Regions from separate parts of the Ensifer sp. NPDC090286 genome, predicted to be linked through region 4. Evidence: riboswitches for the same ligand, from Rfam matches in the RefSeq annotation. Region 4 holds a riboswitch; each other region holds the start of a gene.
The links. A riboswitch is a leader RNA that binds a small molecule or an ion and turns the genes downstream of it on or off. The one in region 4 is predicted to bind thiamine pyrophosphate.
Positions count from the first base shown of each region.

Region 1 (7,755 bases), on a different contig from region 4:
CGACAAGGGCAACCACCGGCACTTCATGGAGAAGGAGATCTATGAGCAGCCGGAGGTGATCGCGCACGCGCTCAGCCACTACATCGACTTTGCCGGCAACCGCATCAAGGCGCTGCCGGGCACGATCGATTTCGCCAAGGTTCCGAGCCTTGCGATTTCCGCCTGCGGCACTGCCTATCTCGCCGGTCTCGTCGGCAAGTACTGGTTCGAGCGTTACGCCCGCTTGCCGGTGGAAATCGACGTCGCCTCCGAGTTCCGCTACCGCGAGATCCCGCTGTCTTCTGATGCGGCCGCGCTGTTCATCTCGCAATCCGGCGAAACCGCCGATACGCTGGCGTCGCTGCGCTACTGCAAGGAACTCGGCCTGAAGATTGGCGCTGTGGTCAACACGCGTGAATCGACCATCGCTCGTGAATCCGACGCGGTCTTCCCGATCCTTGCCGGCCCGGAAATCGGCGTCGCCTCGACCAAGGCCTTCACCTGCCAGCTCGCCGTGCTGGCTTCGCTCGCGATCGGCGCCGGTCGCGCCCGCGGCACGGTGAGTGCCGAGGAAGAGCAGGTCCTGGTTCGCTACCTCGCCGAAATGCCGCGCATCATGGGGCAGGTGCTGAACGCCATTCAGCCGCAGGTCGAACAATTGTCGCACCAGCTGGCCAAATGCGATGACGTCCTCTACCTCGGCCGCGGCACCAGCTTTCCGCTGGCGATGGAAGGGGCGCTGAAGCTGAAGGAGATCTCCTATATCCATGCGGAAGGTTATGCTGCCGGCGAACTGAAGCACGGACCGATCGCGCTGATCGACGAGAACATGCCGGTTATCGTCATCGCCCCGCATGACCGCTTCTACGAAAAGACCGTTTCCAACATGCAGGAAGTCGCGGCCCGTGGCGGCCGGATCATTCTCATCACCGACGAGAAGGGCGCCGCCGCCTCGAAGCTCGAGACCATGGCGACGATCGTGTTGCCTGACGTCGATGAGGTCATCGCCCCGATGATCTTCTCGCTGCCGATCCAACTGCTTGCCTATCACACGGCGGTGTTCATGGGCACCGACGTCGACCAGCCCCGCAACCTCGCTAAATCGGTGACCGTCGAATGATCGTCGGTATGGAGTGATGACCGCTGGGGGCGTTTGGACGCAGGTTTGGTTGATGTCTGTGACCTCAAGTTTGCCTCGTGCAGAGGGCCTCAGATTTGCGGCAATATCCGAACACGTTTTGCATAGAGATAAAGGCGATAAACCGTCCAATTAGAAATGGACGTTTCAGGTTTCTCTTCGATCGAATCCGCAATCGTTTCGTCGTCAAACTCAATGACCCCGTAGCGATTGGGATCGCTGACATGATAGGCAAAAATCTTCGCGCCGGCTTCGTGCGCCTTAGCGCTCTTAAAGAGATGACCAGAAACGAAATCCGGCCCTATGATACAGGTTTGGGCGAGGCCATCTGGCGAGGGTGGCTCTGCGAGAGAAGAGATAATTCAACCATTTCGAGCCATCGCCAAGCAGAAAATGAAAGTTTTGTAGCTCTCTCGGTGTAGTGATCATCAATATATCTCGTATCCCGGCCAGCATGACCGTTGCCAATGGGATCATTGGCTTATCGTACACCCGAAGCAATTGCTTCGAGCCTGACAACGTCATCGGATGTAGGCGGGTTCCGCTTCTGGCAATACTCCGCGGTCACAGCACCGAGTTCAAACGTCAGGTATCCGGGCGGTGCGCTCAGCGGATACTCTCCGACGTGAGAGTGGTTCTCATCAGACATCCGGTTGACTTCAAAAAAAAATGGCCGGGCAGCTTGGTGTCGCTGGTGCGTGAGGCCGGCAGTGATCCATTCAACGGTGCGCTATACGTCTTCCGGGCCAAACGAGCGGATTGAGTGATGATCGCCTGCTGAGGGCTCTGGCGTCTGCCGTTATACCAAGCGGTTGGAAATATTGCAGTTCTGTTGACCCTGCATCGGTCATAACAGGGTTCAGTTCAGTCATGTCAAATCGCCATAGCTGGCAATTCTGATGTTGGAGCCGTGAAATCTTCAAGGCGTCGCGCTCAAATCTGGATAAGCCACACAAACAGACGTTCTTTGGTCTCACCGGATTTCGGATTTCGCTTGCTCTTTTCGCTAAGCGGAATATGTTCCTCGGCGTCTGTGAATTCGAACGCTCAGACTGAAGGCTCCCTGCGCTCCGAAAGCAATGGGAGCCTTTCTGATTCGGAGGCCCGCCACACTTCTTCGCGACTACGTAACGCGATCGGATGTGATTTGCCCGTGGCGACCTCATTCGTCATGAGAGAACCAATGTCTAAAGTCGCGTTTCATTTTAGGCAGCCGTAGCGATCCGTTCGAATAACTGTAGAAGGCGACTAGATAGAAACGACAGCTTACACATGCTCAGGCGTTTCTAACAAGTTGGACAGATAGTGACCATAGGACGTCTTGCCATACCGTCGTGCAAGGGTCTCAAGCTGATCACCATCGATGTAACCGGACCGATACGCAACCTCTTCCGGGCACGCCACCTTGAAACCCTGTCGGCGCTCCAAGGTTGCGACAAACTCTGACGCTTCCAATAGGCTATCGGGCGTACCCGTGTCGAGCCAGGCATATCCTCGCCCCATTCTTTCGACGTGGAGCTTGCCCCGCTCCAGATAGGCGCGGTTCACATCCGTAATTTCATACTCGCCCCGGGCGGAAGGTGTAAGGTCGGCAGCGATGCTTACGACCTCTTCGTCGTAGAAATACAGGCCAGTGACAGCCCAGTCGGAGCGAGGTTTGGCGGGCTTCTCCTCGATTGCGACAGCCTTCATTTCGCTGTCGAACTCGACAACCCCATAGCGTTCCGGGTTGCTGACATGGTAGGCGAAGACCGTTGCGCCCTCTTTCCGTTCCATGGCGCGCTTTAAGAGCTCGGTGATGCCATGTCCAAAAAAGATATTGTCGCCGAGAATGAGGCACGAGGGATGGCCCGCCACGAAATCGGCTCCAATCACATAGGCTTGGGCAAGGCCATCGGGGGATTGTTGCTCGGCGTAGCTGAGGTTGATTCCCCATTTGGAACCGTCGCCCAGTAGGAGTTGAAAGCTGGGGAGGTCACGCGGCGTCGTAATGATCAAGATGTCGCGAATCCCTGCCAGCATCAGGGTTGACAACGGGTAGTAGATCATCGGCTTGTCGTAGATCGGAAGCAGTTGTTTTGAGCTTGCCAATGTCATCGGATGTAGGCGGGTGCCGCTTCCTCCAGCAAGAATAATGCCCTTCATTTCCTCACCTCCAGGTCCGTCCGGTGCTGGATTACGCGCCGCACGGTGGCTTCGATGGAGCTCTTCCAGTAGGGCAAGCTGATGCCGTGGTGTCGCGCGATTTTGCTGCAGTTCAGGCGTGAGTTAGAGGGGCGCGCTGCCGCAGTCGGGTAGTCTGTGGCCAAGATGCGGTTGACTTTAGCGGACGGGCCTCCGAGCCCTTGAGACAGGGCGAGGATTTTTTCCGCTACATCGGCCCAACTCGCATCACCGGTCCCCGCCAGATGGAAGGTGCCGCGCAGAACCTGCGCATCCGATGCTAGCAGGTTATGCGCGATACCGATGATTGCCGTCGTAAGGTCCAGTGCCGATGTCGGGTTTCCTATCTGGTCCATGACGACTGGCAGTTCGGTCCGGCTTTCGGCGTTGCGAATGATCGTACGCACGAAATTTCTGCCAAATGGGCTGTAGACCCAAGCGGTCCTGAGAATGACGTGATTTTCGGTGCCAGCGGCGACCGATCGCTCGCCTTCCCACTTGCTTTTGCCGTAGACGTTTACAGGGCACACCCTATCGCTTTCGGTATACGGTGTGGATTTTGTCCCGTCGAAGACGTAGTCCGTCGATAGATGGATGATCGGGATATTCAGGGCTTTCGCGACGCGCGCCAATTCCTGCGGTGCGACCGCGTTAATCGCGTATGCTCTCGTCTCATCGGCCTCGGCGTGGTCGACGGCGGTATAGGCGGCGGCCGAAATGATCACGTCAGGAGCTGCTGCCCTTATGACGCCGTCTATGCAACTGGGATCCTTCAGATCTAGTTGCGGGCGACCGAGTGGAATGACTTCCGCGTCGCTGCGGCCCTTCCCTTGCTCGACAAACGACTGAACAACCTGGCCCTTCAGGCCCGTGACAACTATGCGCGGAATCTGATTCATTGCCCGACACCAGAATGCAGCACACCCAGGCGCACCCCGTCATATCCCTTGCGAAGAGGGCCCCACCACCATTCGTTGTCTAAGTACCAGCGGATCGTCTTCGCAATTCCGCTTTCAAAGCTGTCTTCCGCCTTCCAGCCGAGCTCCTCTTCCAGTTTCGTCGCATCGATACCGTAGCGCAAATCGTGCCCCGGCCTGTCCTCGACAAATTGAATGAGCTGTTTCCGTGGGCAGGATGCGGGGACAAGCATGTCGAGTGTGGCGCAGATGCGCCTGACTACATCGACGTTCCGCCGCTCGTTGCGTCCCCCGACATTGTAAGTCTCGCCAATTCTACCGCGCTCCGCGATCAGGTCGAGCGCGCGGGCATGGTCTTCGACGAAGAGCCAGTCGCGAATGTTCGTGCCGTCGCCATAGATCGAGAGTGGCTTGCCTTCGAGCGCGTTCAGGATGGTCAGCGGGATCAGCTTTTCGGGGAAGTGATAGGGACCGTAGTTGTTTGAGCAGTTGGAAACCAAGATGGGCATGCCATAGGTGCGTGCCCATGCCTTGGCGAGATGATCGGAAGCGGCCTTCGAAGCCGAATAAGGGGAGCTTGGATCATACCGCGTCTCCTCGGAAAAGAGCTGGTCATCCGCGAGCGAGCCGTACACTTCATCCGTTGAAACGTGAAGAAAGCGAAACCTGCGTTTGCCCTCATCCTTCATGGACTGCCAATATGCCCTTGCGCATTCCAGCAGGTTGAACGTTCCAAGAACGTTCGTTTCGATGAAATCCCTTGCGCCGGCAATTGAGCGGTCGACATGACTCTCGGCAGCGAGATGCATGACGCGATCGGGCCTGAATGTGGAGAAGGCATCGGCAATAGCCCGCCCATCGCATATGTCAGCCCTGAGAAAGCGATATGATGGGTTGTTTGCGACGGACCTTAGGGAGCTAAGGGTTCCTGCGTAGGTCAGTTTGTCTACGTTCAACACGTCATATCCCTTGTCGATAATGAGGTGTCGAATAACCGCCGAACCAATAAAACCAGCCCCGCCGGTAACAAGTACACGCATATCTCAGCGAAGTCCTTTTATGATAAACATCAAGACTAAGCTTCTCGCTCGAGCTTAGTGTGTAGATCGGAGAGTTTTGGCTGATCCCTGTCTTTGTCCGACAGGATGGCGTTACTCGGGGGCACGGGCCAGTTTATCCCGAGTTCGGGGTCGTTCCAGAGAAGCCCACGATCATGCTCAGGGCTGTAGTAATCGGTCACTTTGTAGCTGACCAAGGTCGCCGGTTTCAGCGTACAGAAACCGTGGGCGAAACCCGGCGGAATCCAGAGCTGGTGACCGTTCTCTTCGGAAAGCTCAGCAGCCACGAAGCTTCCGTAGGTCGGTGACCCGCTTCGAAGGTCTACCGCCACATCCCAAAGGGCGCCGGCGATACAAGAAACCAGTTTTCCCTGTGCGCGCGGCGGCAGTTGGAAGTGCAGTCCGCGCACAGTACCGGCTTCACGCGACAGCGATTGATTATCCTGGACGAAAGAGTGCGTCCCGACGATTTCGGCGAATTGATCGGCCCGAAAGGTCTCGGCGAAGTATCCACGCGTATCGACGAATCGCTTAGGCTTTATCAAGAAAACAGAGGGAATGGCCGTTTCTTCGATCCGCATCGTGTCGTCCTTCATCGTTGTTTCCCGTGCGCGAAATAATACGGCACTCGTGGCGTTCTAACGATATGTTGCGTCGGCATTGCTGACGATCCCGGGAAAATAGGATCGTGAAGCGGACGTGTCATTCCACGGCCTCTTTCTCGATCGCTTGGTCCGCAGGGCCTGTGTGGAAAGACGCGGCTTGGATCCGCTGCATCTATCAATTGACATCCCCGCCCATGTCCCCCTAGCATCCCTCTTGCCGAGGGGCGCACCGTCACGGTGCTGAGATGGTGGTGAGCCAGACCCTTGAACCTGATCCGGATCATACCGGCGTAGGAACGGCAAGGGCCCTTCTGCTCACCTGCCGTCTTTGCGCTTACCGATCGGATCTCCGTCCATTTCCGGGAGGTCGCTTTGCTCGTGTCTGTTTTTGACTCAATCCAAAAAGGCTCAAGGCTCATGCAGGTGGGGCGATGACCGCGATCGCCGTTACCATCGCAGGTTCGGATTCCGGCGGCGGGGCCGGCATCCAGGCGGATCTGAAGACGTTCTCGGCGCTCGGAGTTTATGGCGCAAGCGTGATCACCGCGGTCACGGGGCAAAATACCCGCGGGGTATCTGCGGTGGAGGATATCTCCCCGACCGTCGTTGCGGCTCAGATCGACGCGGTGTTGTCCGATCTTGCCGTCGGTGCGGTGAAAATCGGCATGGTGTCGCGGCGCGAGACGATCGCGGTGATCGCGGCTGGTCTGAAGCGCTACGACCGGCTGGCTGTCATCGACCCGGTGATGGTGGCGACCTCGGGCGATCACTTGATGCAGCCGGACGCGATCGCGACGCTCAAGGAGGCGTTGTTGCCGCTCGCGCTCATTCTGACGCCGAACCTGCCCGAGGCGGCGCTGTTGACCGGACGCGGGATCGCCGAAACCGATAGCGAGATCGCACGCCAGGCCGATATGCTTCTGAAATTCGGTGCGCGTTCGGTGCTGATGAAGGGCGGGCATGCCAAGGGCAGAGATGCGATCGATATCCTCTACAGCGGGGAAACGGCTTTGCACTTGTCGCGGCCGCGGATCGAAACCAGGAACGATCATGGCACCGGATGCACCCTCTCGGCCGCAATCGCTGCGGGTCTTGCCAAGGGGAAGCCGATCGAGGATGCGGTCGTCGCTGCCAAGGCTTACTTGCATGACGCGCTGGTCGCTGCCGATCGGCTGACTATCGGGCAGGGGCGGGGGCCTGTGCATCATTTCCATCATTGGTGGGGCGACAGTCGCGGCGAGAGCAAAGCCTCTTCGGACGGTCCCTAAGCAGACGGCCGCCTCGGACGAATGACTCGATATGGCTATGCGCTGCAGCATGACGTTCATCGCACCTCAAGCCACTGCGGCGCTTGGCGCGGCCGGCTGTTCGCCCTTGAGCATTTTGCGGTAGAGCGCCACATGCTCCCGCGCGCAATCGACATGGCTCGTCGGCCGCCGAAGCGTTGTCCGCAGATTGTCCCACGCCCGCGGCGCGCCCAAGACGTCGATCAGCCGGTCGGCCAGATCCTGGGCGCTGCCGGCACGGAAGTGATAACCATCCAGGCGGTCACGAACCTTCTCGGCCATGCCGCCGATGTCCGAACACAGGATCGGCCGGCCGTGATGCAGTGCCTCCTGGATGACGACGGGAGAATTCTCCCACCAGACCGACGGCATTACCACCCAGTCGACCGAGCGCATCAGCCGCGGCATGTCCTGGTTCTGGTAGGCACCGTAGAAGCGCACACGGCGACCGGCGTCCTCGATCAGCTTCGCCACCTTCTCCTGATAGTCTTTCGGCTGGCGCTCGAGGTTGCCGCCAAAAATCATCAGTGAGGAATCATCGCCCCAGACGTCGTCGGGCACGCGCGATACGGCGTCGATCAACACGTGAACGCCCTTGAACGGCGTCAT
Region 1 covers NZ_JBIVYF010000002.1:1,071,546-1,079,300, reverse strand. The annotation lists gene glmS (glutamine--fructose-6-phosphate transaminase (isomerizing)) at 1-1,099, shown strand, start outside; partial or broken gene ACIQUG_RS15070 (sugar phosphate nucleotidyltransferase) at 1,133-1,642, opposite strand; gene rfbA (glucose-1-phosphate thymidylyltransferase RfbA) at 2,384-3,262, opposite strand; gene rfbD (dTDP-4-dehydrorhamnose reductase) at 3,259-4,179, opposite strand; gene rfbB (dTDP-glucose 4,6-dehydratase) at 4,176-5,237, opposite strand; gene rfbC (dTDP-4-dehydrorhamnose 3,5-epimerase) at 5,273-5,836, opposite strand; TPP riboswitch at 6,071-6,174, shown strand; gene thiD (bifunctional hydroxymethylpyrimidine kinase/phosphomethylpyrimidine kinase) at 6,292-7,128, shown strand; gene ACIQUG_RS15040 (glycosyltransferase family 4 protein) at 7,195-7,755, opposite strand, start outside.
Region 1: linked by a shared signal. The riboswitch ahead of thiD (bifunctional hydroxymethylpyrimidine kinase/phosphomethylpyrimidine kinase) and the one ahead of thiC (phosphomethylpyrimidine synthase ThiC) in region 4 are both predicted to bind thiamine pyrophosphate.

Region 2 (7,755 bases), on a different contig from region 4:
AGATGATTGGTCGGCTCGTCGAGCAAAAGGATGTCCGGCTCCGGCGCCATGACGCGGGCAAGCGCCGTCCGGCGCGCCTCACCGCCGGAAAGACGCTTTGGGTCTTCCTCGCCGGTCAGCCCCAGATGCTGCAGCAGATAGGCGACGCGATAGGGATCGTCGCTTGGGCCGAGGCCCGCCTCGGCATAGGCCTGCACCGTGTCGTAGCCGTCGAAATCCGGCGCCTGGTGCAGATAGCGGATGGTGGCCGAGGGATGGCGGAACACTTCGCCCGACTGCGCCTCGGCAAGGCCCGCGGCGATCTTCATCAGCGTCGATTTGCCCGAGCCGTTGCGGCCGACCAGGCAGATCTTGTCGCCCGGCTCCACTTGAAAATTGGCGCCGGCAAGCAGTGGCGTACCGCCAAAGGTGAGGAAGATATCGTCGAGTTTCAGAATGGGAGGCGCCAAGGCTCAGGCTCCGGAAAGATCATAGGGGCGGGCAAGCACGAGGGCGCGGCCGCTCTTGAGAGTGAAGCGAAGGGGACCCTCCGCAACGTTGGAAACGGTTCGGGACGAGCCGAACGGCAGGGTGAAATCGTCGAGCGGATAACGCGCATTGACGATCGAAAGGTCGGTAAGCTCGGTCAGACCCAGCACCGAGAAGAGGCAGCCCTTGGGCAGGTCGACTTCGAGCGAGCCGGCCAGCAGCGGATAGGCCTCTTCCTCGCCCGACGTCATCAACACCGAAAGCCCGCGCTCGGCAAGGGCGACGGCATGAAGCAGATGCATGAACGCATGATCACTGCGGGTGCCGCCGAGCGCGCCGGCGAAGATCAGGCGATCGGCCCCACGCGACAGCGCCGCCTCGACCGCGATCTCGCCGTCCGTCGCGGCCTTTGCCGCCGGATAGGGCTCGCGCGGGACCGAGGCGTAGTCCGCAAGAAGGGCTTCCTCGGTCGAGTCGAAATCACCGACCCAGACATCGGGCACGATGCCGAGCAGCCGCGCATGGCGCATGCCGCCATCAGCCGCGATGAAGCGACTTGCGACCAGCTGGTGAGCCAGCCGGTCGGTCAGCGAAAGGGCGCCGCCAAGCAGAATGGTGAAGGTCGATCGAGCCATGGCAAAGCCCATAGCGCAAAGGACCGCCGAAGGAAAACGAAGAAAACCGTCGGGCGACCGGTTCTCGGTATTTTGGTCAACTCGTCAATGCCCCTCGGGCACCGGATCGCGGAACAGCATGCCGGCATAAATGCCGGGGGTCGAATCCGGGATCTCGACGGCGCCGGCCACCCGCTCGTAGAACTTCGCCGGCCCGACACCGCCGATAATCGCGTAGCCGTAGCCGGCCTCGCGCATGGCCATCAGGCTTGCAAGCAGCAGCGCCTCGCCGATCCCCTGCCCGCGCATGCCTTCGTCGACACCGGTCGGACCGAAGAAGCCGAGCGCCGTCACGTCGTGGCAGGAAAAGCCGACGATCTTTTCGTCCTGGACTGCGACATGCATGCGTGTCGGGGTCGAGGAAAAGGCGGCTTCCGCCTCGCCCGCCCATCCGGCGCCAAAGGTCTTTTCGATCCAGGACACGACCAGGCGGCGCTCCGGCGCAATGGCGCGGCGAATGCTGACGCCAGGACCAAGCTTCGACTGAGGCTCAGCCGGCAGGGCATAAAGTCGAACGAGCATATCAGGCATGACATTTCCTCCTCGCTGCCGTTGTGTAGCGCAGTTGGCGGCTTAGGCAAACACGCGCCGTTGTGCCGGCCAGGCGCTCTTGCTTCCCCGCAAACATCGCTTGCCTTGGGGCCTTGGCAGCGGTAAATCTCTTGCCGCTCTAACGGGGTGCCTCCCGACCGCACAGCGGCCGGAGGCTGAGAGGCGTCAAAACGCCAACCCGCGGAACCTGATCCGGCTCATACCGGCGGAGGGATTAGACGCGATCGGATCGATACGCCCTTTTCCCATGCAACAACGAACTTTGGGAGAGAGGTCCTCGCCATGTCCAATTCATCGCAACTCAAACTCTTTAGCCGGCTAGCCCTTGCGGCCGCCGCAAGCCTCGTATTTTCCGGCGTCGCGGCCGCCGCCGACAAGACGCTGACGGTCTATACCTATGAGAGCTTCATCACCGAATGGGGACCGGGCGCCAAGGTTGCGGAAGCCTTCGAGAAGACCTGCGAGTGCAAGGTCAACTATGTCGGCGTTGCCGACGGCGTCGAGCTGCTCACCCGCCTGAAGCTCGAAGGCGAGGCCTCCAAGGCCGACATCGTGCTCGGCCTCGACACCAATCTGGTTGCGGAAGCCAAGGCAACGGGCTTCTTCGCGCCGCACGGCATCGAGGCAACCGGCGTCACCGTACCCGGCAACTTCTCCGACGACACCTTCCTGCCCTATGACTACGGTCACTTCGCCGTCGTCTATGACACCGAGACGCTGAAGACGCCGCCGAAGAGCCTGAAGGAACTGGTCGAAGGCGACCCGTCGCAAAAGATCGTCATCGAGGATCCGCGCACGTCGACGCCGGGCCTCGGTCTGCTCCTCTGGGTCAAGGCCGTCTATGGCGACGAGGCGGGTGCCGCCTGGGCGAAGCTGAAGGACCGCGTCCTGACCGTTACCCCCGGCTGGTCGGAAGCCTATGGCCTCTTCACCAAGGGCGAGGCGCCGATGGTGCTGTCCTATACCACGTCGCCGGCCTACCACATGGTCGCGGAAAACACCGAGCGCTATCAGGCGGCCGCCTTCTCCGAAGGCCACTACATCCAGATCGAAGTCGCCGGCATGACCAAGAACGCCAAGGAGCCGGAACTGGCAAAGCAGTTCCTCGCCTTCATGACCGGTCCGGAGTTCCAGTCGATCATCCCGACGACCAACTGGATGATGCCGGTCGCAGCGACCAAGGAGCCGCTGCCGGACGCCTTCAACAAGCTGGTCAAGCCGGAAAACACGTTCCTCCTGCCTTCGGAGGAGGTCGCCAAGAACCGCAAGGCCTGGATCGACGAATGGCTCGCCGCCATGAGCAAGAACTGAGGCCGGATTGTTCGCACTGCGCGAAAATCGCATGACAGTGGTCGCCGGGGCAGCCTGCCTCGGCGCCTTCGTGCTTTTCGTCGGCCTGGCGATCGTCGCCTTGCTGAGCCAGACGGGCGGCGCGAGCGATGACGCGCTCTTCGACGCCTATATCTGGCGCGTCACCCGCTTCACCCTGCTGCAGGCGACACTCTCGACGCTGCTGTCGGTGCTCTTTGCCATCCCCGTCGCCCGGGCGCTGGCGCGGCGGCCGCAATTTCCCGGCCGCATCTGGCTCTTGCGCCTGATGGCGCTGCCGCTCGGCCTGCCCGTTCTCGTCGGCGCACTCGGCTTGATCGAGATCTGGGGGCGCCAAGGCTTCCTCAATTCCGGCCTGCGCTGGCTCGGCCTCGCGCAGCCCGTCAGCATCTACGGCCTGTTCGGCATCCTGCTCGCCCATGTCTTCTTCAACATGCCGCTTGCGGCGCGCCTGTTCCTGGCCGGGCTCGAGCGCATCCCCGCCGAATACTGGCGCAGCGCCGCCAATCTCGGCATGCCGTCGCGCGCACTCTTCCGTTTCATCGAATGGCCGGTCCTGCGCGGCCTCCTTCCAGGTGCCGCCGGCCTTGTCTTCATGCTCTGTGCCACCAGCTTCACCCTCGTGTTGACGCTCGGCGGCGGGCCTGCGGCCAGCACAATCGAAGTGGCAATCTACCAGGCGCTGCGCTTCGATTTCGATCCGCCTCGCGCCATCGCGCTATCGGCCCTGCAGATCACCATGACCGGCCTGCTGCTGTTCCTGCTTCGTTATCTGGCGATCGAGCCGGAAGAGGGCATGACCGGTGGCCGCACCGTGCGCCGCTTCGATGGCGCATCCAGGATCGCGCGCCTGAGTGATGCCGCCTGGATCGCCCTTGCCTTTCTGTTTCTCGGCGCACCGCTGGTCGCCGTCCTCATCTCCGGCCTCGAAGCCGATCTGCTGAAACTCGCGCGCGACCCGGCGGTGCACCGGGCGCTACTGACCAGCGCGGCAATCGCGCTCGCGTCGGCCCTCGCCTCCGTCACCATGGCGGCCGTGATGATCCGCGCAGCCGCGACCGTCACCGCGCCGCGTCACGCGACGTCGCTCGCCCGCGGCTTTGCCGGCGCCATCGGCGCCAGCACCTCGCTGATCCTGCTGGTGCCGCCCGTGGTGCTTGGCGCCGGCTGGTTCCTTCTGCTGCGCCCCTTCGGCGATGTCGCGCGCTTTGCGCCCGTTATCGTCGTGGCGATCAATGCGCTGATGGCGCTTCCCTTCGTCCACCGCATCCTCGCGCCGGCAATGGCGACCCACGCGGCGCGGTCGGAACGACTGACGGCAAGCCTTGGCATCCGTGGTTTTGATCGCCTGCGATGTATCGACTTTCCGGCGCTGCGCAAGCCGCTGCTGATGGCGCTTTCCTTCGCCATGGCGCTGTCGCTCGGCGATCTCGGCGCCGTCGCCCTCTTCGGCAGCCAGGACATGGTGACGCTGCCCTGGCTGCTCTATAGCCGCATGGGCAGCTACCGCACCGACGACGCCGCCGGTCTCGCCCTTTTCCTCGGGCTTCTGTGCCTGATCTTCACCATCCTCGGCACGGCGAATGACAGCCGGCCGGAAAGACGCAAAACATGACCCACCCCGTTCCCGCGATAGAGCTGCGCGATGTCGAGGTCCGTTTCGAAACGGCCGCGCTCACCTTCGATTGCGCGATTGCCACCGGTGGCATCGTCGCCGTCGCCGGTGCGTCGGGCTCCGGCAAGTCGACGCTGCTCCACCTTATTGCCGGGTTCGAGGACCCCGATCGCGGCGAGGTCCGCATTCTCGGCGAGAACGTGGCCGACCGGGCGCCGTCGGAACGGCCGGTCTCGATGATCTTCCAGGACAACAACCTTTTCGCCCATCTCGACGTCGCGACCAATATCGGCCTCGGCATCGACCCAGCGCTTCGATTGACCGCGACCGACCGCGACAAGATCGAAGACGCGCTCCGCCGCGTCGGGCTCGAAGGCTTCGGCAAAAGGCTGCCGCCGACGCTTTCCGGCGGCGAACGCCAGCGTGTCGCGCTTGCCCGGGCGCTTGTGCGAAAGCGCCCGCTGCTGCTGCTCGACGAGCCCTTCGCGGCGCTTGATCCCGGCATGCGCGCCGGCATGCGCACGCTCCTGCGGGAACTGCACGCGGAGGAAGGCAACACGATCCTGATGATCACACACCATCCCGAAGACGTGAAAGCCCTGGCCGACAGCGTGTTTTTTCTCGACCAGGGGCGTATCATCGCAAACGATACCCTCGACCGTTTCCTGGAGCGGCGGGATAATGCGGCGATCGACCGCTTTCTCGGCAATACTTGAAGGACGGATCGGATTCACCGCGCCCTTGGCCGGTTGCCACAATTTGACCGCGGCGCCATGCGACGCGCGAAATATCCGGCAAGGCGCGAATATTCCCGCATCCGTTGCCGTGATACCACGGGGCAACTATTTCTACCGAGACAAACTAGGCAGGTGGCGCTGAAATCAGATACAGCAAGACCAGGACTGAAAGGTCGCGGCAGAGCAACGCTGCCGGGCTGAAAAAGTAGGACTTTCAACGCTGTCGTTCCACGTTTCCGCAGGATGCGGGCGGAGCGACGGACGGAAACGGGCTGAGGCATGGAGAGGCATACAGTCACACACGACCGGATCCCGCCGACGGGCGGACGGCTGCGTGGACGCGCCGTGGTTGCATTGCTTGCGACCACGCTCCTTTCCGCATGCCAATCCGTGATCGAGCAGACCTATCAGCCGACGGTTTCGCCTTCCTCCAATCCGCAGATCGTGGAGGAAGTCCAGAAGAACGATCCGCGGGCACAGCTGGGCGCGCGCGAACATCCGCGCATCGTCGCAAGCTATGGCGGCGAGTACAAGGACGCCAAGACCGAGCGCCTGGTGGCGCGCATCACCGGCGCGCTGACGGCGGTCTCCGAGAATCCGCAACAGTCCTATCGCATCACCATCCTGAACTCGCCGGCCATCAACGCCTTCGCGTTGCCGGGCGGTTACCTCTACGTCACCCGCGGCCTGCTCGCGCTTGCCAACGACGCCTCCGAGGTGGCAGCCGTGCTGTCGCACGAGATGGCCCACGTCACCGCCAACCATGGCATCGAGAGGCAGCAGCGCGAGGAAGCGGAAGTGATCGCCAGCCGGGTGGTCTCCGAGGTGCTGTCCTCCGATATCGCCGGCAAGCAGGCACTCGCCCGCGGCAAGCTCCGGCTCGCGGCCTTCTCGCGCAACCAGGAACTCCAGGCCGACGTGATCGGCGTGCGCATGCTCGGCGAGGCCGGCTACGACCCCTATGCCGCCGCGCGCTTCCTCGACTCGATGGCCGCCTATAGCCGCTTCACGGCGGTCGATCCGGAATCCGACCAGAGCCTCGACTTCCTGTCGAGCCACCCGAACGCGCCCCAGCGCGTCGACCTCGCGCGCCGGCATGCCCGTGCCTTCGGTCCCGAAGGAACCAGCGGCGACCGCGGGCGCGACTACTATCTCGCCGGCATCGACGGCCTGCTCTATGGCGACAGCCCGCAGGAAGGCTATGTGCGCGGGCAGACCTTCCTGCACGGCCAACTCGGCATCCGCTTCGACGTGCCCGTCGGATTCCAGATCGACAACAAGGCCGAGGCGGTGCTGGCGACCGGCGCCGGCGACATCGCCGTGCGCTTCGACGGCGTCGCCGACACGGGCGGCCGAAGCCTGACCGACTATATCGCCAGTGGTTGGGTGACGGGCCTCAAGCCCGATACGATCCGGCAGATCAGCGTCAACGGCCTGGAAGCCGCAACCGCGCGGGCCTCCGCCGACCGTTGGGATTTCGACGTGACGGTCATTCGTATCGATACGCGCATCTACCGCTTCCTGACCGCCGTGCCCAAGGGGTCGAACGCGCTCGAGCCGACCGCAAACCAGTTGCGCACCTCGTTCCGCCGCATGACGGCCGCCGAGACGCAGTCGCTGAAGCCGCTGCGGATCCGGGTCGTGACCGTCCGGCCCGGCGATACGATCACCACGTTGTCGGCCCGCATGATGGGAACCGACCGCAAGCTCGACCTCTTCCGGGTGATCAATGCGATGCAGGTCAGCTCGACGATAAAGCCGGGCGACAAGGTGAAGATCGTTTCCGAGTAGCGTGAGGCAGTCGCGGTTGCAGCGCGTTGGTGCGCGGGTGATTGCCTGCCGTCTGTAAGGCAAGCGCGTCGCTGGGTGCCTCTACGATTGCCCCAAAAAGCCCAGCACCAATCGTCTCATTGCCAAGCGATCAACGGGCACCACTGCAGCCCGGCTCAGTGCCGGGTCGCCGAGCACAGCACTGGCGTGGCGGCGTCAGACGGTCAATGAATGCCTGCAGTCAGCGCCGGCGCTCTCGTCGCCAAGGCCGCCCGGAGCTTTTCCAGGGCCCGGGTTTCGATCTGCCGCACCCGTTCCTTGGAAATGCCGAGATCGATGCCGAGCTCTTCGAGCGTCGCCCCTTCTTCCGTCAGCCGCCGGGCGCGGATGATGCGCATCTCGCGCTCCGTCAGCGCTCCCAGCGCATCGCGCAGCCAGACGCGGGCCCGTTCGCCATCGATCATCTCGCTCACCTGCTCGTCGGGCAACGGCGCGTCACTGGCAAGGAAATCGAGCCGTTCACCGCCATCGGAATCGCTGCCGCCGACCGGCGCCTGCAGCGAAGTGTCGCTGCCGGAAAGCCGCGCATCCATCGTCTGCACGTCAGCGA
Region 2 covers NZ_JBIVYF010000007.1:241,849-249,603, forward strand. The annotation lists gene ACIQUG_RS30110 (ABC-F family ATP-binding cassette domain-containing protein) at 1-449, opposite strand, end outside; gene ACIQUG_RS30115 (thiamine diphosphokinase) at 453-1,103, opposite strand; gene ACIQUG_RS30120 (GNAT family N-acetyltransferase) at 1,188-1,673, opposite strand; TPP riboswitch at 1,807-1,925, shown strand; gene thiB (thiamine ABC transporter substrate binding subunit) at 1,977-3,005, shown strand; gene thiP (thiamine/thiamine pyrophosphate ABC transporter permease ThiP) at 3,013-4,638, shown strand; gene thiQ (thiamine ABC transporter ATP-binding protein) at 4,635-5,354, shown strand; gene ACIQUG_RS30140 (M48 family metalloprotease) at 5,655-7,166, shown strand; gene ACIQUG_RS30145 (RNA polymerase factor sigma-32) at 7,370-7,755, opposite strand, start outside.
Region 2: linked by a shared signal. The riboswitch ahead of thiB (thiamine ABC transporter substrate binding subunit) and the one ahead of thiC (phosphomethylpyrimidine synthase ThiC) in region 4 are both predicted to bind thiamine pyrophosphate.

Region 3 (7,755 bases), 130 kb from region 4:
GCAGAAGCGCGGCTCGTCGCTGGAAAACGTCCGCTATGCGATCATGGAAAAGGGCTTCATCGGCGTGAAGATCTACCCGCCGATGGGCTTCAAGGCCTGGGGCAATGCGGATCCGGCGATCGATGCGGCGCTGAAGCGGCTCTACGACTGGTGCCGCGACAACAGCGTGCCGATCATGGCGCATGCGGAAAACAGCATCGGCGCCGGCTGCGGCTATGGCAACATGGCGAGCCCCGCCTACTGGAAGAAGCTGCTCGATACCAACCGTTACAATGACTTGCGCATCAACCTCGCGCATTTCGGCGCCTTCGATGAAGTCATTCGCCCTGGCGCGCCGACGGGGGTCATGGTGTCCTGCGCGAAAGACAAGTTCTCCGGCCCGCCGACCTGGGAGGACATCATCGGCAGGACGATCGACCACGGGCGCCGGCCGAACCTGTTTGCCGACCTGAGCTACCTCAGCGAACTCGTCACCGACAACACGCCCGGGCTGCACGAAAAGATCCGCGCGCTGCTCGACAAATGGCTGAAGGACTACGATCCCGGTGCGCGCCATCTGATGTTCGGCACCGACTGGTCGATGATGGCGCTGGAGAAGGACTACAACGCCTATGTCCCGCGGATCGCCCAGCAGCTGAAAGAGGCCAATGTCAGCGAGGAGGACCAGCAGAACATCTTCTGGAAGAACGCCTCCCGCTACCTCGGCCTCGACCGGCCGGGGCCGACCCGCCAGCGGCTCGCCACCTATTGCCGCAAGCGCGGCCTGGATGCCTCCTGGCTCTCGCAGCTGGAGATCGCCTGACCGCGGAGATCGACGCCCGCGATCTGGCACCTGCTCATCGCCACGGTGCAGTCCTGGTAATCCATTCGCGGGTCCGGCCTTCCGGGTCGGCATTGCGGGTGATGTCCGTCACCACGGCGGCGATGTCGGCGCCGTGCTCGAAGACGCCGGCAATCCGCTCGACGTTGAGGCCGCCGATAGCGACCAGCGGCAGGGACCCGACGCGGCTCCGCCAGGCGGCAAGGCGCGGCAGTCCCTGCGGCGCCCACTTCATCGCCTTGAGGCTGGTCGGGTAGACCGGCCCAAGTGCGATGTAGTCCGGGTCGGCTGCCAGCGCCGTCTCCAGTTCCACCTCGTCATGGGTGCTGAGGCCGAGCTTCAGGCCGGCGGCGCGGATAGCAGCAAGGTCGGCCTCCGCCAGGTCCTCCTGACCGAGATGGACGAAGTCGCAGCCTTCGGCGATCGCCAACTGCCAGTAGTCGTTGACGATGAGCTGGCAGCCCTGCTCGTCGCAAACAGCCTTGGCCGCGCGGATCTCGCGGCGGATCTCCGCTTCCGGACGATCCTTGACGCGCAGCTGTACCAGCTTGACGCCGAGCGGCACCAGCCGCTCGATCCAGGCCGCGCTGTCGACGATAAGGTAGAAGGGGTCGAGTTTCACGCAAACACCGCCTTTCCGATGACGGGGGTGGAAGGAACGGCAAAATCGCGCGGTTCGAGCATGCCTGCCTCGAAGGCCTGCCGCCCGGCATCGATCGCGCCCGCAAACGCCGAGGCCATCAGCGCGGGCCTGGCGGCGCCGGCGACGGCCGTGTTGAGCAGGACGGCGGCGAAGCCGAGCTCCATCACCGTCGTTGCGTGCGAGGGCCGGCCGATGCCGGCATCGACGATCAGCGGCACATCGGGGAAGTTCGCCCGCATTGCCCGAAGCGCCTGGATGTTCTGCGGCCCCATGGCGCTGCCGATCGGCGCGCACCAGGGCATCAGCACCTTGCAGCCGGCTTCCAAGAGTCGCTCGGCAACCACCAGATCATCCGTGGTGTAGGGAAAGACCTCGAACCCTTCGGCCGAGAGGATGCGCGCCGCCTCGACCAGCCCGAAGACATCGGGCTGCAGCGTGTCGTGGTGGCCGATCACTTCGAGCTTCAGCCAGTTGGTGCCGAAAACCTCGCGCGCCATCTTGGCCGTCAGCACCGCCTCGGACACCGAATGGCAGCCGGCAGTGTTCGGCAGCACGTGCACCCCGAGCGCCCGGATCAGTTCGAAGAAGGCGCCGCCCTGGCGGCCCCCGGCAGTTTCGCGCCGAAGCGAGACCGTGACGATCTCGGTGCCCGAGGATCGCACCGCATCTTCGAGCACGGCGGGGGAGGGATAGCGGGCGGTGCCGAGAAGCAGTCTCGAGCGCAGGTCCTGTCCATAAAGCGTCAGCATGTCTCAGCCTCCTTTCATCGGCGAGAGAATTTCGATGCGGTCTCGGTCGCAAAGCGCATGACCCGGACGGTCGGCCCGGTGCACCAGTTCGCCGTTGACGGCGGTGGCGAGCCAGTCGCCCTCGAAATCGAGCGCGGTCAGAAGCTCGGCGAGGGTGGCGACGGCGAGGTCGTGATCCTCGCCATTGACGGTCAGTCTCATGCGGCATCTCCCTTCAGGTCCCGCGCAAGCGCAAGGTCGGCTGCTTCCGCCGCCAGGGCCGGCGAAAGCAGGAAGCCGTGGCGGTAAAGTCCGTTGATCGTGATGGTCTGCCCGGCGCGCAGGGCACGCGGCAGGTTGTCAGCGAAGGCGGGGCGGACGCCGGCGCCGGTCTCGACGAGGCGCGCTTCGCCGAAGGCCGGATGCAGGGCATAGGCGGCGTTCAGCAGTTCCATGAGCGAACGGGCGGTGATCGGTCCGCCGTCATCCGTCTCGATCATCGTCGCCCCGCACATGAAGAGGCCGCCGCCGCGCGGCACGATGTAGAGCGGGATGCGCGGATGAATGAGCCTGACGGGCCGCGACAGTTCCACGTCGCTTGTCTCAAGATAGAGCATTTCGCCGCGCACGCCGCGCAGGCCGGGCGTGTCACCGATACGTGCCGCACCGGTGCAGTCGGCGACGAGATCGTGCTGTCCGTTGTCGCTCGCCTCGGTGACGAAGGCGATGCCGCGATCGACAAGCTTCTTCCGCAGCCGGGCGATCGCCCGGCGCGGGTCGAGATGCGCCTCTCCCGGAAAGAACAAGGCCTCTCGGAAGCGCCCGGCAAGTGTCGGTTCCAGCCGTTCGATCGCCGCTGTGTCGAGCCATTCGAAGCCGGAGGTGCGCGAGGCAAAGCGCCTGAGTTCGCCGGCGTCCCGTGGCGGGGCGACGACCAGCGTACCGTTGCGGGAAACTTCGCCTGGCAGGACGTCGTCCCACCAGTCGATGGCGCCGATACCCTTCGTCAGCACCGCCTCTTCGGCGCTTTCGCGCTCGCACCAGGGCGCCAGCATGCCGCCGGCACACCAGGAGGCCGCACCGGCAAAACCTGGCTTACGCTCGACGACCGTCACCGCGACACCGCGGGCGCTGAGTTCATGGGCCAGACAGAGCCCCGCGACGCCGGCACCTTTCACGAGGACCCGCATCGCTCAGCGCTCCCGTGCGGCGCGAACGGGCCGTCGTAGGCAACGAAGCGGGATGGTGTTGGCGGTGTGCATGCCGAGGCTCCAAAGGTGGAGACCCAGTTCACGAGCGGGGGAGGGGAAGGACGCCCTGCCGATTGATCCGTCACGTGAGCGCGACGTTTGCGGCAACGAATCTGCACCGTCCCTACGCCAGTATGAACTGGATCAGGTTCAACGGGTCACTGCGCCGCGCAACCGCATAGCAGAATCTCAGCCCCTTGGCGGGACACCCCTGGTGAATGCTCCAAGCTGACCGCTCGGGGCCGTTTTTGTCAAGAGCCAGCATTCGTGCTGACTGTGATCTGACTGCCGAAAAAATTATCTATAATTTGCGGCGACAAAGCGGAGGCGTCGGTGGCGTGATGGAAGGAAGAGTGTTGGCCGACCGGAGTGAAGCTTGGAATGCCGGAGAAGTCCGGATTCGCAATGGTTTCGGTGGCGGCGTGCGCGAGACTTCGGGGTTGGCGCGCGAATGATTGATTGTCGGTCCTCGCCCTCTGTCGACGGCGTCCGGACCTTCATGTGATCCAAAAATACAACCAGAAGAGTATGTTATGTAAACATTTCTCCGCTTGGGTGCTTGCGAATTTCCGTTTCCGACAAAATTATAGATAATATTGGATTCTATCTATTTTACGATGGCGACGACCTGGAGGACGAGCTGAAATGCTGGACAAGAACCGACCGACTGGTGCTGATTTTATCCCGGGCGACAAGGCCCAATCCCGCTGGACCCAGGCGGAAGCGGAGAAAATCTATAATCTGCCGTTCAACGATCTGCTCTACCGCGCCCACACCGTCCACCGTGCGCAGTTCGATCCCAACGCCATTCAGATGAGCCGGCTCCTCTCGATCAAGACCGGCGGCTGCGCCGAGGATTGCGGCTACTGCAGCCAGTCCGCCCACTACCCGACAGGGCTCAAGGCATCGAAGCTGATGGAGGTCGAGCGTGTGCTTGCCGAGGCGCGCAAGGCGCGCGACGGCGGCGCGACCCGCTATTGCATGGGGGCCGCGTGGCGCAGTCCGAAGGATCGCGACATGGATGCCATCGTCGCCATGGTCGGCGGGGTGCGGGCGCTCGGCATGGAAACCTGCATGACGCTCGGCATGCTGACGCCGGCCCAGTCTGCGCGGCTCGCCGAGGCCGGGCTCGATTACTACAACCACAATGTCGATACGTCCGAACGCTTCTATAGCGAGATCATCACCACCCGCAGCTTTGCCGACCGGCTGGAGACGCTCGCCAATGTCCGCGACGCCGGCATCAAGGTCTGCGCCGGCGGCATCCTCGGCATGGGCGAGACGGCCGACGACCGGATCTCGATGCTGGTGACCCTCGCCAACCTGCCGGTGCCGCCCGAAAGCGTGCCGATCAACATGCTGATCCCGATCCCGGGCTCTAAGCTGGCCGATGCGGCACCCGTCGATCCGATCGATTTCGTCCGCACCATTGCCCTTGCCCGCATCCTGATGCCGCAATCGCATGTCCGGCTTTCGGCCGGACGCACCGACATGAGCGACGAGACGCAGGCGCTCTGTTTCTTTGCCGGCGCCAATTCTATTTTCGTCGGCGAAACCCTGCTGACCGCCGACAATCCCGGCGAGGACCACGATGCAGCACTCTTCCGGCGGCTGGGATTGAAGCCGATGGCTCCGCCGGCAAGGCAGGACGCGGCGGAATGACCGCGGGTCTTTTTGCGCGCTACGAGAAGACGCTGGAGGGCCTCGAACGCAAGGGCCGCCGGCGCGCTCTTGCCCCCGCCGGCGGGATCGACTTCACCTCGAACGACTATCTGGCGCTCGCCGCCTCGCCACGGCTGAAGGCGGCGATAACGGCCGCAATCGCGCGCGGCGTGCCTGTCGGCTCCGGCGGCTCAAGGCTGTTGCGCGGCAATCACGAAGAACACGAGGCGCTGGAGGCGGAAGCGGCCGCCTTCTTCGGCGCCGAACGGATGCTCTTTTTCGGCAGCGGCTATGCCGCCAATGCTGCCTTGTTTTCGACGCTGCCGCAGCGTGACGATCTCATCGTTCACGATGCCCTGATCCATGCGAGCGCCCGTGAAGGCATCGCCGCAAGCAAGGCCGATGCGGTGGCAGCAGTGCACAACGATGTCGGCGCCTTTGCCGATGCCATCGGAAAATGGCGTCGGGCCGGCGGAGCGGGGCGCCCGTGGATTGCCGTCGAAAGCCTCTATTCGATGGATGGCGACCGCGCGCCGCTTGCCGACCTCCTCGCGCTTGCCGCGCAGCATGACGGCTTTCTCGTCATCGACGAGGCGCACGCGACCGGCGTCTTCGGACGGGAAGGTCGCGGTCTGGCGGCGGAGTTGGAAGGCCGGGAGAACGTCGTCGTGCTGCACACCTGCGGCAAGGCGCTCGGTGTTTCCGGCGCGCTGGTCGGGGCAGGCGCCGTCCTTTGCGACTATCTCGTCAACCGCGCCCGCAACTTCATCTATTCGACCGCGCCTTCGCCGCTCGTCGCGGCTGCGGTGCGTGAAGCGCTCGTAGCCCTCGTCGATGAGCCGGAGCGCCGTGCCGCATTCGACAGCCTCAGGTCCTTCACCAACCGGGCGCTCGCCGAGATGCTCGACATCGAAGGCAGCGGCTCGCAAATCCTGCCCATCCCGATCGGCGACAACGGCCGAGCGCTCCGCATCGCCGCCCGCATGCGCGCCGAGGGCCAAGATATCAGGGCAATCCGCCCGCCGACGGTGCCGGAAGGCACCGCGCGTCTTCGGATCGCCATCACCCTCAACGCCGACCAGGCCGCAATCGCGCAGATGCTGCAGCAGTTGAAGAGCGCGATCGCCAAGGAGCGGACATGAAAACCCGTATCGTGGTCACCGGTACCGATACCGGCATCGGCAAGACCATCTTTTCCGCAGCCCTCACCGACGCGCTCGACGGCTGCTACTGGAAGCCTGTGCAGTCAGGTCTCGACGAAGAAACCGACAGCGAAACCGTCGCCCGGCTTGGCCGGTTATCAGCCGACTGCATCCTGCCTGAGACCTACAGGCTCGCAACGCCGGCCTCGCCGCATCTGTCGGCACGGCTCGACGGCGTCACCATCGACCCGGAACATCTGTCCCCGCCCATGGTGGATCGACCACTGGTGATCGAGGGTGCCGGCGGGCTTCTGGTGCCGCTGACGGAGCGCATGGTCTTTGCGAATGTCTTTGCGCGCTGGCAGATCCCGATGGTTCTCTGCGCTCGCACCGGGCTCGGCACGATCAACCACACCCTGTTGTCGCTCGAAGCGCTGCGTCGCCGCGCCATTCCCGTTCTCGGCGTCGCCTTCATCGGCGACGCGCAGGAGGACAGCGAAGCGGTCATATCCGAACTTGGCGCCGTGCGGCGTCTCGGCCGGCTGCCGCGGCTCGATCCGCTGACGCCCGACCGCCTGCGCAACGCCTTCGCTGAAAATTTCAACATCGCCGATTTCCTGGAGGTGCCGGCATGAGAAACTCCGCCGTCTGGTATCCCTTCACCCAGCATGCGCTGGAACCGGCGATGCGCCGCATCGTCGGTACCGAGGGCGCCTACCTCGTCGACGAGGACGGCGCGTCGATCCTCGACGCGATTTCGTCCTGGTGGGTCATCACTCACGGCCACCGTCACCCCACCATCATGGAGGCGATCCGCAAGGCCACGGAGACCTACGACCAGATCATCTTCGCCGAATATACCCATGCGCCGGCTGAGGAACTCGCGCGCGGGCTGATCGAGATCGCCCCGCCCGGGCTCGCCCATGTGTTCTATTCCGACAGTGGTTCGACCGCGGTCGAGGTCGCGCTGAAAATGGCGCTCGGCTTCTTCCACAACAACGGCCGGCCGCGAAACCGCATCTGCGTGCTGGAGCACGGCTATCACGGCGACACGATCGGCACGATGTCGGCGGGCGAAAGAGGCGTCTTCAATGCCGTCTACGCGCCGCTGCTCTTCGCCGTCGATCGCTTGCCCTTTCCGGAGACGGGCCGGGAGCAGGCGACACTCGACGCCTTCGAGCGGGCTTGCGCCTCCGGCGAGGTTGCCGCCCTGTTGATCGAGCCACTGCTGCTTGGCGCCGGCGGCATGAAGACCTATCCTGCTTCCGTGCTGTCCGAGCTCAAACGCATCGCCGAACGGCATGGCAGCCTGCTGATCGCCGACGAGGTGATGACCGGTTGGGGGCGGACGGGCCGCCTGTTTGCCTGCGAGCAGGCCGGGATCACGCCCGATATTCTCTGCACCTCGAAGGGGCTGACCGGCGGCGCGCTTCCCCTGGCCGCGACGCTTTGCAGTTCGGAGATCTTTACGGCGCATCTTTCGGCCGACCGGCGCAAGACCTTCTTCCAT
Region 3 covers NZ_JBIVYF010000005.1:191,255-199,009, forward strand. The annotation lists gene ACIQUG_RS25110 (amidohydrolase family protein) at 1-802, shown strand, start outside; gene ACIQUG_RS25115 (thiamine phosphate synthase) at 837-1,442, opposite strand; gene ACIQUG_RS25120 (thiazole synthase) at 1,439-2,212, opposite strand; gene thiS (sulfur carrier protein ThiS) at 2,216-2,413, opposite strand; gene thiO (glycine oxidase ThiO) at 2,410-3,381, opposite strand; TPP riboswitch at 3,545-3,664, opposite strand; gene ACIQUG_RS25135 (hypothetical protein) at 3,660-3,896, shown strand; partial or broken gene bioB (biotin synthase BioB) at 4,162-5,103, shown strand; gene ACIQUG_RS25145 (8-amino-7-oxononanoate synthase) at 5,100-6,245, shown strand; gene bioD (dethiobiotin synthase) at 6,242-6,880, shown strand; gene ACIQUG_RS25155 (adenosylmethionine--8-amino-7-oxononanoate transaminase) at 6,877-7,755, shown strand, end outside.
Region 3: linked by a shared signal. The riboswitch ahead of thiO (glycine oxidase ThiO) and the one ahead of thiC (phosphomethylpyrimidine synthase ThiC) in region 4 are both predicted to bind thiamine pyrophosphate.

Region 4 (7,755 bases):
CGTCGGCGCGATCATGTCGGCGGAGGACAATTTCGAGATCGTGCTGAAGGGCGTCGGCGGGCACGCGGCGCGGCCGCACTGGGGCAATGAGACGTTGGTTGCTGCCTGCGCCACCGTCGTCAATCTGCAGACGATCGTCTCGCGCCGACTGTCGCCGACCGATATCGGCGTTGTCTCTGTCACCGAGCTTTTGACCGATGGCACCCGTAACGCGTTGCCCGGTCTCGCCCGCATCCTCGGCGATGCCCGCAGCTTCCGCCCGGAGGTCAGCGCCAAGATCGAGGCGGAGATGCGGGTGATCGCCAAGGGAACGGCGGATGCCTATGGCTGCGCGGTCGAGGTCAACTACACCCGCGAGTTCGTTCCGTTGATCAACGACGCGGCCTTGACCGGCCACGCCTTTGCCGCGGCGGAAGCGGTGTTCGGTGCTGCGAATGTCGCAACGGCCGCCGAGCCGATGACCGGCTCGGAGGATTTCGCCCGCTTCCTTGAACACGTGCCGGGCTGCTTCGTCTTCATCGGCAATGGCGAGGCATCGGCGCCGCTGCACAATCCCCTTTACGACTTCAATGACGACGCCCTGATCTTCGGCGCGCGTTATCACGCCGAGATTATCCGCCAGAGGCTGGCGCCGGCCGAAAGCCGGCCGTGAACCGAAATCCGCATGAAAGCAGGACCAAGATGCCATCTTCTTCCATCGATGCTGCGCGCCTGATCGGGCGTATCCAAGAATTCGGCGACATCGGTCGCGATGCGGAGGGGCGATTGACCCGGTTGGCCGGCTCCGACAACGACAAGGCCGGTCGCGATCGCCTCATCGTGTGGATCGAGGCGGCCGGGCTCGACGTTGCCGTCGACCGTATCGGCAACATCTTCGGCATCTGGCGCGACGAGGTAAACGGCGGCGAAGCGCCGGTCATGCTCGGCTCGCACATCGACACCGTTATCAACGCCGGTATCTATGACGGCTGTTACGGCGTGCTTGCCGGATTGGAAGTGATCGAGACGCTGAAGGGCAGTGGTGCGACGCCGGCCCGGCCGATCGTCATTGCCGCCTTCACCAATGAGGAGGGTGTGCGGTTTGCGCCCGACATGCTCGGCTCGCTCGTCTATGCCGGCGGTCTGCCGCTGGAGACGGCGCTCGCGACCATCGGCACGGATGGCTTGTTGCTGGGCGAGGAACTCGAGCGGATTGGCTATGCCGGTACCGCCGAGCCGGGGTTCCTCACTCCCCACGCCTATGTCGAGCTTCATATCGAGCAGGGGCCGGTGCTGCAGCGCGAGGGCTTTGCGATCGGTGCGGTCGAGAATCTGCAGGGCATCTCCTGGCAGCGGGTGACGATCGATGGCGTCGCCAACCACGCCGGCACGACACCGATGGCGATGCGTTCCGACGCCGGTCTCGCCGCCGCGCGGGTTGGCCTGTTCCTGCGCGAACATATTGCCCGGTCGAACGCGCCGAGTGTCGCGACCATCGGCACCATGCGTTTCGAGCCCGACGCGATCAACGTCATCCCGTCGCGTGCCACCTTCACCGTCGATCTGCGCGATCCGGACGAGGAACGGCTGCAGGCGCTCGAAACGGCGCTTGCGGACTTCCTTGTCCGTATCGCCGAGGAAGAGGGGGTGACGATCGCCGTCGAGCGGCTTGCACGCTTCCAGCCTGTGGCTTTCGATCAGGGCATCGTCGCAGCGATCGAGGCTTCGGCCAGCGCGCGGGGCCTCAAGAGCCGGCGCATGACCTCGGGCGCCGGCCATGACGCCCAGATGATCGCCCGCATCGCGCCGACGGCAATGATCTTCGTGCCGAGCCGCGACGGCATCAGCCACAACCCGCGCGAACACACGGAGCCGGACGAGCTCGTCGCCGGCGCCAATGTGTTGCTCGATGTGGTCGAGCGGATGGTGGGGAGTCGCTAGAGGGGTAGGGGTATGCGCGTACGTTGATTAAACGGGATCGATGTCGCGCTTCCCTCTTCCCGACATGCCAGGGCTTGGCCCGAGGATGCAGAGGCAGACGCTCTTATGTCTGCGATAAACAGCGCGCGTCACCCTTCGGCGCGGCGAAGCAGACGGCGCTTCAAGGCTCTTTTTTCGTGTGACCCGCACTTTTATGGGATGCCGCATCGCCCTTCTGCCGGGTGGAGGATTCTGGCCCGCTCCCCTCGGCGGGATCTTCCGGTGTCTGACGGAAAAGATTGAGGAAGCTGCTGCCGCCGTGCCATACGCCGCCGGTCGGTCCGTAGTCCCGCGAATCGTGCGAGGACGAGCGGCTCTCGTTATCGCTGAAACTGCCGTCGATAGGGCCGCCTCCGCCACCTGCGCCTGTCCCGCCGGGCTCTAAACCCTCGACACCGGAGCCTGAGCCATCACCGCCGCCCTCTACGCCGTGGCTTCCGCCACCCACCGTGCCGTCGCCTCCACCGTTCTCGCCGCCGCCGTTCTCGCCACCACCTGGGGCACCTTCACCATTCGAGCCGCCGGTTTCGGTCTCGTCCGCGTGGGCGATGGAAATCCAGGAAAAGCCCGCGGTAAAACGCCCGCCGTCACCAAGGCGCGGCAGATCTCCGGCGAGTGCTGCAAGGCCTCCTATCGAAAGGGCCGTCAGTCTCAGCAGGCGTGTCCTCACGTCATTCTCCTTGGGCAAGCGACATCCTTGCGTTGGTCCGCAAGACCTTCTGCGCGGCAGAAGACGGCAGCTTGGCGCGAATGAATTTCGCCGACAGCGACTTTTGCGCGAGCCTTGCATAACGTTCAATCGATGTGGGGACAAGCTCATCGGCTGCCGGGCGACGTGATGCGCGGGGAGCGGGGCTGCCGTGAGGGGACAGCGGAAAACTGCACAAATGGCGCGCGTGGCAGGGATTGCAGGGGTGGGTTTCGACGCTCAAGCAGGCCAGGAGACGGTGAAGGAGGCCGTCGACGATCACCGATTCGTGACCGCGGTCGGAAGTCGTGAGCGAACGGAAGGGGCCGGTACCGACCCCTTCCGATGCTTGCGACGCCTACTCTGCCGGGCCAGCGGCCCCTTCCACCGGCATATAGAGGTCGCCGCCCTCGCGGTACTTCGCGGCCATCGCCTCCAGCCCTTCCTTCTGCGCCTCGGCCCGGATGTCGTGCGAGATCCGCATGGAGCAGAATTTCGGGCCGCACATGGAGCAGAAATGCGCGACCTTGTGCGCCTCCTTCGGCAGGGTCTCGTCGTGGAAATTGCGGGCTGTTTCCGGGTCGAGCGAGAGGTTGAACTGGTCTTCCCAGCGGAACTCGAAGCGGGCGCGCGACAGCGCGTCGTCGCGCACCTGGGCTGCCGGATGACCCTTGGCGAGATCGGCGGCATGGGCGGCGATCTTGTAGGTGATGACGCCGACCTTCACGTCGTTGCGGTCAGGCAGGCCGAGATGCTCCTTCGGCGTGACGTAGCAGAGCATGGCGGTGCCGAACCAGCCGATCATCGCAGCACCGATCCCCGATGTGATGTGGTCGTAGCCGGGGGCAATGTCCGTCGTTAGCGGTCCGAGCGTGTAGAACGGCGCTTCGCCGCAGACGGCGAGCTGCTTGTCCATATTCTCCTTGATCTTGTGCATCGGCACGTGGCCGGGGCCTTCGATCATGACCTGACAATCCTTGGACCAGGCGATCTTGGTGAGCTCGCCGAGCGTTTCGAGTTCGGCGAATTGCGCGGAGTCATTGGCGTCGGCGATCGAGCCCGGGCGCAGGCCGTCGCCGAGCGAGAAGGAGACGTCATAGGCGCGGCAGATGTCGCAGATCTCCTCGAAATGCTCGTAGAGGAAGCTCTCGCGGTGGTGGTGCAGACACCACTTGGCCATGATCGAGCCGCCGCGCGAGACGATGCCGGTGACGCGGTCGACGGTGAGCGGGATGTAGTGCAGGCGGACGCCTGCATGGATGGTGAAATAATCGACGCCCTGTTCGGCCTGCTCGATCAGCGTGTCGCGATAGACTTTCCAGGTGAGGTCCTCGGCAATGCCGTTGACTTTTTCCAGCGCCTGGTAGAGCGGTACGGTGCCGATCGGAACCGGCGAATTGCGGATGATCCATTCGCGGATGTTGTGGATGTTGCGGCCGGTCGAAAGGTCCATGACCGTGTCGGCGCCCCAGCGCGTCGCCCAGACCATCTTTTCGACTTCCTCGGCCATCGACGAGGTGACGGCGGAGTTGCCGATGTTGGCGTTGATCTTCACCAGGAAGTTCCGGCCGATGATCATCGGTTCGGATTCCGGATGGTTGATGTTGGCGGGCAGGATCGCCCGGCCGCTGGCGATTTCCTGGCGGACGAATTCGGGCGTGACATGATCCGGAACGTGAGCGCCGAAGCTCTCGCCGTCGCGGACCTTTGCGCGCGCCGCGTCGCGGCCGAGGTTCTCGCGGATCGCCACAAACTCCATCTCCGGCGTGATGATGCCGGCGCGGGCATAGGCAAGCTGCGTCACGGCTCGGCCACCCGTGGCCTTCAGCGGCGCATGCTGGAACGGGAAGGTCGGTGTCAGCCGGTCGCCGCTCACGAAGCCGTTGTCTTCGGGACGAACCGTTCGTCCCTCATAGGTCTCGACATCGCCGCGGTCGACGATCCAGTTGCGGCGCAGCCGCGGCAGGCCGTCCTCGATGCGGATCTCGGCACCGTCGGCGGTATAAGCGCCAGAGGAATCATAGACCGTGACCGGTTGCTCGCCCGAGGTCGGGTGCAGAGCAATCTCGCGCATCGGCACGCGAATATCCGGATGAAGAACGCCCGGCTTGTGGATCTTTCGGGAGGCCGGAAGCGGGCCTTGCGTGACCGTGAGGGCTGCGGGTTTGGTGGCAATATTCATGACGAGGCTCCAAGTTGCGATTGGAGACCCAGTTCTGATGCCGGAAAGATGAAAGACGCTCCGCCAGGTGCTCACCGCACGGAATCCTGGCTTCGATATCTGCACCGTCCCTACGCCAGTATGAACTGGATCAGGTTCAACGGGTCACTGCGCTATAGCCGGCAAGCCGGCCATCCAGCAGAATCTCAGCCCCTTGCGGGACCCCCCTGGTGAATGCCTAGATCATAGCCATCGAACGGCCCGGGTCGTCAAGCGTGAATTCGCCTGTCGACAAAGATGCACCTAGTGCGTGTATTTTCGGATTCGGATTTGCCGCTAGCGGCCGGCCTTTTCCGGTGCTGTCCGCTCGGCATAATCGGCGCGGTTGATGCCGTGGCGCTGGAGCTTATCGTAGAAGGTCTTGCGCGGGATGCCGAGCGCCTCGATCGTCGCCTTGACGTCGCCGCGCTGGGCGCGCAGCACCTCCTTCAGGATCTCCGCCTCGTAGCGTTCAAGCCGTTCCGGCAGCGCAAATCCGGGCTGTTCGGCCACCGCAATCGTTTGGCCCAGCGGACCTTCCACACCAAGCGCCACCCGCTCGGCAAAATGCGAGAGTTCACGCACATTGCCCGGCCAGGCATGCGTCATCAGATGCCGTTGTACGGCTGGAGAGATCATCGGCACGTCGCGCTTGAAGCGCTCGGCCGCCCGGGTCAGGAAGTGCGAGAAGAGCAGCGGGATATCGTCACGGCGTTCGCGCAACGGCGGGATCGACAGTGTCACGACATTCAATCGGAAGTAGAGGTCTTCGCGAAAGTCGCCACGCTCCACCGGATTGCCGAGATCGATCTTGGCAGCGGCGATGACGCGGATATCGACCGGACGAACCTGGTTGGTACCAAGCGGCGTGATCTCGCGCGCTTCCAGAACGCGCAGCATCTTCACCTGCGTTGCCGGCGGCATCGCCTCGATTTCGTCGAGGAACAGCGTGCCGCCGCTCGCATGCTCGATCCGTCCGATGCGCTTCTTCAAGGCACCGGTGAAGGCGCCCGGTTCGTGGCCGAAGAGTTCGCTTTCGATGACCGTTTCCGGCAGCGCACCGCAGTTCAGCGCCACCAAATTGCCGGTGCGGCGCCGGCTCCAATTGTGCAGCAGGGTCGCCACCACTTCCTTGCCGCTGCCGGTTTCACCGGCGACGAGCACGTCGACATCGGTATCGGCGATGTGCCGGATCGTCTGGCGCAGGCGCTCCATGACCGGCGTCTGGCCGATCAGCGGCAGGCTGTCGCCGGCCGTCTCGGCGGCCCGCTTCAGCGCGCGGTTTTCCATCACGAGCCGGCGTTTTTCGAGCGCCCGGTGCACGCTCTGCACCAGCCGATCGGCGGCAAAGGGTTTTGGGATGAAGTCGTAGACGCCGTCCTGCAGGGCCTGCACCGCCATCGGGATATCGCCATGACCAGTCACCAGGATCACCGGCAGGTCTGCGTCGAAGGCTTCGATGCGGCGGAAGAACGCGAGGCCGTCGATGCCCGGCATGCGGATATCGCTGACGACGATACCATCGAAATTGGCATCGAGCGTCTTCAACGCTTCGGCGGCGCTGGCAAACGGGATGACGGTGAGGCCGGCGAGTTCCAGCGTCTGCGTCATCGCCTTGCGCAGATGGGTGTCGTCGTCGACGAGATAGACGGTCGGCTGCATCGCTCAGGCCCTCTTCAGGCGAACCGTGAAGACGGTGCCCTTGTCGCTGGTATCGACGGTGATATCGCCGCCATAATCGGCGACGATCTCCTTGGAGATGGCAAGGCCGAGGCCGAGGCCCTCGTCCTTCGAGGTGTTGAACGGCGTGAACAGATCCTCGCGGATATGCGGGGGAATGCCCGGGCCGTTGTCGGCAACGACGAGCGAAACCGTCCCGGAGGGGCTGTCCTCGCAGCGCACGCGGATCTCTGCATCGCCGCGCGCGCCGAGCGCTTCCAGCGCGTTCTGCAGAAGATTGATCAGCACCTGTTCCAGCCGGATGCGACTGCCGAGCACGCGGAGGCCAGTTTCCGGCAGGTCGATGCCGATCGCATCCATGCGGCCGGCAAAGCGGCTGCGCAGCAACAGCATCGCCCCTTCGATCACGTCGCGCATCGGCGTCGGTTCGGCGACGAAGCGGCCCTTGCGGGCAAAGCTTCTGAGTTCGTCGGTAATGGTGCCGACCCGGTCGGTCAGTTCGGCGATGCTGACGAGGTTCTCGACCGCGGTCTGCTGCTGGCCGCGATCGAGGAAGGTGCGGGCGTTGTCGGCATAGGCGCGGATGGTCGCGACCGGCTGGTTGATCTCATGGGCGACGCCGGCCGCCACCTGGCCGAGGATCGCCAGCCGGTTCGCCTGGATCAGTTCCTGTTGCACCGCTTGCAGCTTCTCGCCGGTGCGCCGGTGGTCGGCGATCTCGGTTTCGAGATGATCGCGGGCAAGGCTGAGATCATGGGTGCGCTCCGCCACGCGGGTTTCCAGCTCGTCGCGGGCGGCGCGATCCCGCGCCGATGCGAACGCCAGCGTCTGGCGGCGGCGCAGGAGGAAGGCGGTAAGGGCCAGCAGCGGTGCGAGGAGAGCGAGCGCAATCAGCCGGGCCTCGCGGGTTGCCGCCGAGATCGCGCCATCGAGCGGCGCCAGTTGCTCCAGCCGCCAGCTTGTGGTCGGCACCATGGTTTCGACCCTGAGGAACCGCCGCTCGCTGTCGCCGGGCAGGAGCGCCCGCAACTCGCTGGAACCGTCGCTCGTCGGTTCGATGTCGCGGAAAGGCAACGGCAGCAGCGAGGCATCGCCGAACTGCAGGCTGTCGCGGATGGCGGCGACGCGATCGCGCGGAATGGTCCTCGTCGTCATGAAGCGCCAGGACGGGAAGCTGGTGATCAGCACGATACCGCGCCGGTCGGTGACGTAGACCGGCTTGCCGGAC
Region 4 covers NZ_JBIVYF010000005.1:325,019-332,773, forward strand. The annotation lists gene ACIQUG_RS25710 (M20 aminoacylase family protein) at 1-652, shown strand, start outside; gene ACIQUG_RS25715 (Zn-dependent hydrolase) at 682-1,920, shown strand; gene ACIQUG_RS25720 (hypothetical protein) at 2,081-2,647, opposite strand; gene thiC (phosphomethylpyrimidine synthase ThiC) at 3,006-4,829, opposite strand; TPP riboswitch at 4,919-5,047, opposite strand; gene ACIQUG_RS25730 (sigma-54-dependent transcriptional regulator) at 5,145-6,509, opposite strand; gene ACIQUG_RS25735 (ATP-binding protein) at 6,513-7,755, opposite strand, start outside.